2 regions of the Pseudoalteromonas sp. APC 3694 genome follow, and region 2 is predicted to be linked to the other one. Evidence: riboswitches for the same ligand, from Rfam matches in the RefSeq annotation. Region 2 holds a riboswitch; the other holds the start of a gene.
The links. Region 2 has a riboswitch for cobalamin ahead of QMA00_RS13005 (TonB-dependent receptor). Riboswitches for the same ligand answer to the same signal wherever they lie in the genome.
Positions count from the first base shown of each region.

Region 1 (3,421 bases), on a different contig from region 2:
TTAACGCAAATGACACCGAGTTTATTGAAACAAAGTAAGTAGTCGGTAGGCAGTTTATTTTACATGTTATTTTGATTTCAGATTTAATGCAGTTTTATTAACTTAAAAAGACAAAAATGTGTCCTTTGTAATATTTTTGTCATTTAGTGGTGACACACTGCTGCTGTTTTAAAAATTAGTCTATTGTGGTTATCGAGGAAATAACATGAAATTTGCAAAATCGAGCTTATGCTTAGCCCTACTTAGTGGTTTATCTTTTAATGCACTTGCAGAGGTAGATATTTACGGTAAAGCAAATGTAACCGTTCAATCATCTGACGATGGTGAAGGGTCTTTTACTGAAATTAAAAGTAATGCATCTCGTTTCGGACTTAAAGGGTCTGAAAAAATTTCAGACGGTTTAGAAGCGGTTTATAAGTTTGAATTTCAGGTCGATGTGTCTGATGCCGATTCTAAAGGTGATAACGACAATATTTCAGCGCGTAATCAATATGTGGGCTTTAAAGGCGGATTTGGTCAGGTTGTGATAGGCCGAAATGATACCGCGCTTAAGCAAGCGCAGGGGAAACTAGATCTTTTCAACGATCTTGAAGGTGATATAAAAAATACCTTTAAAGGTGAAAATCGTTTAGGTAACTCAGTATCTTATGCTTCAAACTCATATGAAGGTTTTAAAGTATTAGCGTCATTTATTGCAGAAGACGACGTAGATGCCAAAAATGGCTACTCAGTGGCGTTAACTTACGGTGATGCAGGCCTTAAAAAGAGCGCAGTATATGCTGCCATTGCTGCTGATAGCGAAGTCAATGGTTACGATGTAGTGCGTGCAACAGTTCAAGGTAAAATTGAAGATTTTAGACTTGGCGCAATGTACCAAACACAAGAAAAAGTAGATGGCAGCGCTGAGGCTGACGGTTACTTAGTGAATGCAGCTTACCTTATGGGTAGCAACACTTTCAAAGTGCAATACCAAACAATGGATTTTGATGATAGCGATGATAAAAGCGCGATATCGGTAGGTGTTGACCATAAACTAAACAAAAACCTTAAAGTATTTGGTTTTTACTCAAGCTTTGATATGGATAACAAGGTTGACCAAGATTACCTAGGTTTAGGTATGGAATATAAGTTTTAACTAAACCTTAGTTAAAACACTCCCTTTTAACCGCACTCAGTTGAGTGCGTTTTTTTTTGCTTTAAATTATTTACTTATCTGCGCATAATAGCCAAGCATTTGGAATGAGGTGTAACTCCTCAACTATTCCCGTAACTGTGATCAGTTTTACTGTAAGTCAGATACAAATGCCTTAAAACTTCATATAACGAGCGGGTTAACTCATTTTCTTTTTGGTACGTATTAGTACTGAGTGTGGGTGTTTCCCTGCCTAGGATAATTTTTTGCACACTCACACCTCTTTAAACTTACCGCTTTTAACCGTTAACAACGTTTCTTGGCGAGTGGACAATACATTAATTCTTAAGCACATTAATGTGAGCATTGAGCGTGGTAAATTTATTGGTTTAATTGGCCCTAATGGGGCAGGAAAGTCGAGTTTACTGCGGTGCTTATATCGATTTAATCAGCCATCAGCAGGCGACATTAAATTTAACGATACCGATATTTGGCAGCTAAAAAGTGAAGACTATGCCAAGCAAGTTGCGGTAGTGCTACAAGAAACACCGTCGCAATTTAATCTCTCGTTATTCGATGTTGTAGCTCTAGGGCTTACCCCGTATAAAACGCTATTTAGCTCGACCACCCAAGCAGATAAACAAAAAATAGCGCAGGCTATTAGTCGTGTTGGGCTTGAATCTCATAGCAATCAGTCATTTGACTCACTATCTGGCGGTGAAAAGCAACGAGCGCTTATTGCCAGAGCGATTGTGCAGCAACCACAGCTACTCATTATGGATGAACCCACAAGCCACCTGGATGTTAAATATCAAATTCAATTAATGGAGCTGGCTAAATCTTTGGGCATTACTGTGTTTGCTTCATTTCATGATTTAAATTTAGCGGCAGCCATGTGCGATGAGTTAGTGGTTATTAAAAACGGAGAAATCGCTAGCGCGGGAAAGCCTAATAAGGTGATCACCGAGCAAATGCTTGATGAGGTTTTTGGTGTTTGCGCGCAAGTTAATACTCACCCTCAAACGGCGTCCAATGGTGAGTCTATTCCCCATATTACCTATTATTATGGATACCAATAACATGGCGATTATGTCTAACCATGGTGTGGCGTTAATTATTGCACTGTTATGCGCTGTATTTAGTTTATTTGTGGCATTGAGCTTTGGTGCTGCCCCTACCTCGCTCGCAGATGTATACCATAGCTTAACTTTTTCAAGCGAGGCCTCATTTACCAGCCGCATTATTATTGAATTAAGAATGCCACGTACGTTATTGGCTTTTTTGGCCGGCAGCGGTTTAGCGATTGCTGGATTGATATTACAAACAGTTACTCGTAATCCATTGGCTGACCCTTATTTGTTTGGTATTTCGTCGGGAGCATCATTAGGAGTCGTAGTATTAATGGCTTTTGTTGGAATAGGCGCAGGCATTGCGCTATCAGCAGCAGCCTTAATTGGCAGTTTAGTAGCAATGGGGTTATTAATTTTAATTGCTGGCAGTCAACGCAACGCCCAAGTTGAGTCGATGTTATTGGCTGGGGTGGCCTTATCATTTTTATTTAGCGCCTTTACCAGTTTGTTACTTTATTGGAGCGATCCACAGGCCGTCGCGGCTATTTTATTTTGGACTTTGGGAAGTTTTGCTAGGGCGCAATGGCCGTCACTGTTATTACCTGCCTTGGTCATCATTACATGTACAGTCATTATGTTAGGTTTTAGACGCCAACTTAATGCCATGTTGTTAGGTGATGAAAGCGCAACAACGCTTGGTGTACGGGTGCATCGCTTTCGAATTTTAATGCTTATTTTAAGCTCATTGATCACAGCAGTATTGGTTGCTATGTGTGGCGGAATTGGCTTTGTTGGCTTAATGGTGCCGCACATAGTGCGCTTTTTTATCTCTCAAGGCAGCAGCGTTGGATTGTTAATGACCGGATTAGTCGGGGGCATATTTATGGTGTGGGTCGATGTACTGGCACGTTCATTACTCGCTAACCAAGAGCTGCCAATAGGGGTGATCACGGCGGCCATTGGTAGTCTATTCTTTTTAAGTATCTTGTATTTTCGTAAGCGCCAGCTGGTGGGTAAATAATGAAAACATTAATGGTACAAGGTACCACCTCCGATGCGGGTAAAAGCACCTTAGTGGCAGCACTTTGCAGAGTGTTTGCTAACCAAGGGGTTAATGTTGCACCGTTTAAACCACAAAATATGGCGCTCAATAGTGCCGTAACGCACGATGGTGGCGAAATTGGCAGAGCCCAAGCATTACAAGCCATAGCCGCAAAAG
Region 1 is NZ_JASDDE010000012.1:18,413-21,833, reverse strand. It holds gene QMA00_RS06395 (LysR family transcriptional regulator) at 1-42, shown strand, start outside; gene QMA00_RS06390 (porin) at 206-1,135, shown strand; cobalamin riboswitch at 1,196-1,320, shown strand; gene QMA00_RS06385 (ABC transporter ATP-binding protein) at 1,399-2,211, shown strand; gene QMA00_RS06380 (iron ABC transporter permease) at 2,213-3,223, shown strand; gene QMA00_RS06375 (cobyric acid synthase) at 3,223-3,421, shown strand, end outside.
Region 1: it holds a riboswitch for cobalamin, as region 2 does, so the genes downstream of both, QMA00_RS06385 (ABC transporter ATP-binding protein) here and QMA00_RS13005 (TonB-dependent receptor) in region 2, are expected to answer to the same signal.

Region 2 (3,421 bases):
TATTAAGTTTAAGCGCGGTCGCAATATGGCACGCCTCTGTTAATAAATTAATAATTGAGCTATTAAACTGTGGCGCACGCAACTGGCCATTTTTTATATTGTACAGAGCGGTTAATGGATTTATTGCAATATTAACCAGTAGCTTTTCAAACCGTAGTTGTTCAATATTGTTACTGACAATTAACTGTGGAATGGTGTGTAATTGCTCACTAAGCTGTTGAATATTTTGAATAGCTAGTTGATTACAGCCCCCTAATACACTTTGCCCGTTTCCGGTATGCTGCACAATATTAGGGTTTGACTTAAATCCAGCTATGCTGGTGGTTAAAAAGTACAACGACTGCTGCTTTGTTAGTTGTTCATTTAATTGTTCAACATTACCCATGCCATTATGACTCAGTATAATATGGGTATTATTGCCTAGATAAGGTTTTACTTGAGCATAGGCTTGTTGCACTGCAAACGCTTTTACCGTGAATAAAACAATATCAAATTCAGGAGTTTGAGATAACTGCTCTTGTGAGATAAAAGTGGCGTTAATTTTTTCAGACGCAGCGTTACTGTGGCTGTAAAAGCGAGTATTAACTGTGCCTTTTCGAGTAAGTATATATATAGCGTGATGCTTGGCTAAAAAATGGCTAAATAACAAGCCAATAGCGCCATCACCTACAACAAGTATGTTAGCCATAATGCTTCTTTTTACGCAGTGTTAACAGGGCTTTAGCTAAAAAGTAGCTCGCTGCACCAATAAAATCGGCAACAAAATCGGCCAGTGATGCTTGTCTGTAAGGAAGGCTATCTTGCATAATTTCTATTGCCGCACCGTAACCAGCGAGTAATAGTATTTGTGCATATAATGGGAGTTTAAACGCTTTATCCATAATAATGGCAAGTAAAAAGAAGATACCAAAATGCGCTGCTTTATCAACATGCGGAAATAAGTTTGCCGCGCCCTTTACCTCTTTAGCAAATAAGAAGGTAAACGCAACAATACTAATTAAAAAAATTGCTTGGTAAACACGCCTTGTCACGAAAATTCCTAAAATCGTATAAAAAAGAAGCCTCAGTATATCAAACTAATTTAGTATCGCACCTGAACAAAATGCAGAAAAATGTAAAGATTTATCATTTTAACGTTATAATTGCGGCATAAAATTAAGATTAGATAGTTAGGAGAACGCTATGCCTTCATTTGATATTGTATCTGAAGTAGAAATGAACGAAGCAAAAAATGCGGTTGATAACGCCAACCGTGAACTAGAAACGCGATTTGACTTTAGAGGCGTTGATGCATCAATAGAGCTAAACGATAAAACAATTAAATTAAAAGCTGAAGCAGATGCTCAGGTAATGCAGTTATTTGATATTTTAGCGAGTAAAATCTCTAAACGTGGGATGGATGTTGCAAGCTTAGAGCTACAAGATATTTCTCGTGCGGGCAAAAATGTTTTTCGTAACGTTGCACTTAAACAGGGTATCGAAAAAGACATGGCTAAAAAAGTAGTAAAAGCCATCAAAGACTCTAAAGTAAAAGTACAAGCGGCCATTCAAGGTGAAGAAGTTCGCGTAACAGGTAAAAAGCGTGATGACTTACAAGCGGCTATGCAAGTTGTACGCACTGCTGATTTAGGTCAACCATTTCAGTTTAAAAACTTCCGCGATTAATTTATTGCCTCGAGCTCGGCACTATAGGCGCTGAGCTCAAAGCAACATGTATTTAGCCAAACACGTTATATTGTTTGGCTATTTATTTTTGGATCTATGATAATTATCGAACTCCGAACTCCGAACTCCGAACTCCGAACTCCGAACTCCGAACTCCGAACTCCGAACCCCGAACCCCGTATCCTGAATCTTGAACCTTTGGATTTGTAGATGTTTAGACGTCCGTTGACTTTTTTTAGTAAACAGATAACAATAGCAGTCTATTTTCAAGGTGCTTACTAAACACTTCAATGGTGTGATTTTTTTAGTAGGATAATCGGGAAGTTGGTGCGTTTTCATTGATGAAGTCAATCCCAACACTGCCCCCGCAACGGTAAAGTTATGCTGTATTAAATTATGGTAACTGAGTCCGGAGACCGGCCTTGATTTAATCTTACTTACTAACATCTTTGCGGTGGGCAAAGATAGGGGACATGATGTTAAATAAAACCGCACTGGGTGTGGCCATTTCGGCTGTACTCTCTATTTCTGTATCTGCTGCAGAACAAACCATTGAAAAAATAACCGTTACTGCGAATAAATTTGAACAACCTATAAATGATGTATTAGCAAGTGTTGCAGTTATCGAGCGCGCTGATATTGAAAAAGCGAATTACCGAGATTTACCAGCAATATTAAATACCATAGCTGGGATAGATATTGTTCGTAATGGTGGGTTAGGTCAAAAGGCAGATATATTTGTTCGCGGGGCCAGCGCTAAATATACCTTAGTATTGGTTGATGGCGTAAGAGTGAGCGATGCAAGTTCAGGTAGTGTATCGCTGACGAATATTCCAGTTAACAGTATCGAGCGTGTTGAGCTTATTAAAGGGGCAAGAGCTGCTATTTATGGCTCTGATGCGGTAGCCGGAGTAATTAATATTATCACCCGTAAAGCCTCAAATAACTCGCTTTCGGCTACTTTAGGCAGCCATAGCTACAGTAATTATCAGCTTGCTGGTGGGCTTGTAAAAGAGGCGCTTAGCTTTAATTATAATTTAGGCTACGAAGAGACAGATGGTTTTGATGTTACTGGCAAAGATCCAGCGGCTGAGTACACAAAAGATCATGATGATGATGGCTACAAAAATAAAAACATTGGCTTTAATTTAGCTTATGAGCTTGCTGAACTAGGCCAATTGAGCCTGCAATCTCAGTATAGTGAAGGCGAAGCACAATATGATAATGCATGGGGTAACGATGCCTACGACTTTGAAAATTACACCGCTAAGCTAGGCTGGAACAAAGCCTCAGATATATATAGCCAAAGTACTTCGGTGAGCGTTTCGCAAGAAGAAAATACCCAAACAGGTACCGATGTGCAGCAAGTGTATAGCACAGAGCGTGTTGAGTTTGAATATCGAGGGCTTTATACCCTTACTGAAGAACTTGAACTATCGGGTGGCTTTAATTATTTATCTGAGGATTTATCAAACTCGTCAGCAACGTCATCAGAAGAAAAACGCGATAATAAGGCGTTGTTTATAGGCGCGTTTTATAGCCATAACAAATGGTTAGCAAATGCGGTTGTTAGAACCGATGATTATGACTTCCATGGCCGTGCAAACACTTACAGTACAGGACTTGGTTACAAAGCAAATAACTATGTAACACTACGTTTAAATCACGGTACTGCATTTAGAGCTCCTTCGTTAATTAATGCGTTTGTGACTAACAGCCCGTACTATTTACCAAACAATAATATTAAACCTGAAGA
Region 2 is NZ_JASDDE010000037.1:31,485-34,905, reverse strand. It holds gene QMA00_RS13020 (ketopantoate reductase family protein) at 1-688, opposite strand, end outside; gene QMA00_RS13015 (VanZ family protein) at 681-1,031, opposite strand; gene QMA00_RS13010 (YajQ family cyclic di-GMP-binding protein) at 1,183-1,665, shown strand; cobalamin riboswitch at 1,940-2,105, shown strand; gene QMA00_RS13005 (TonB-dependent receptor) at 2,142-3,421, shown strand, end outside.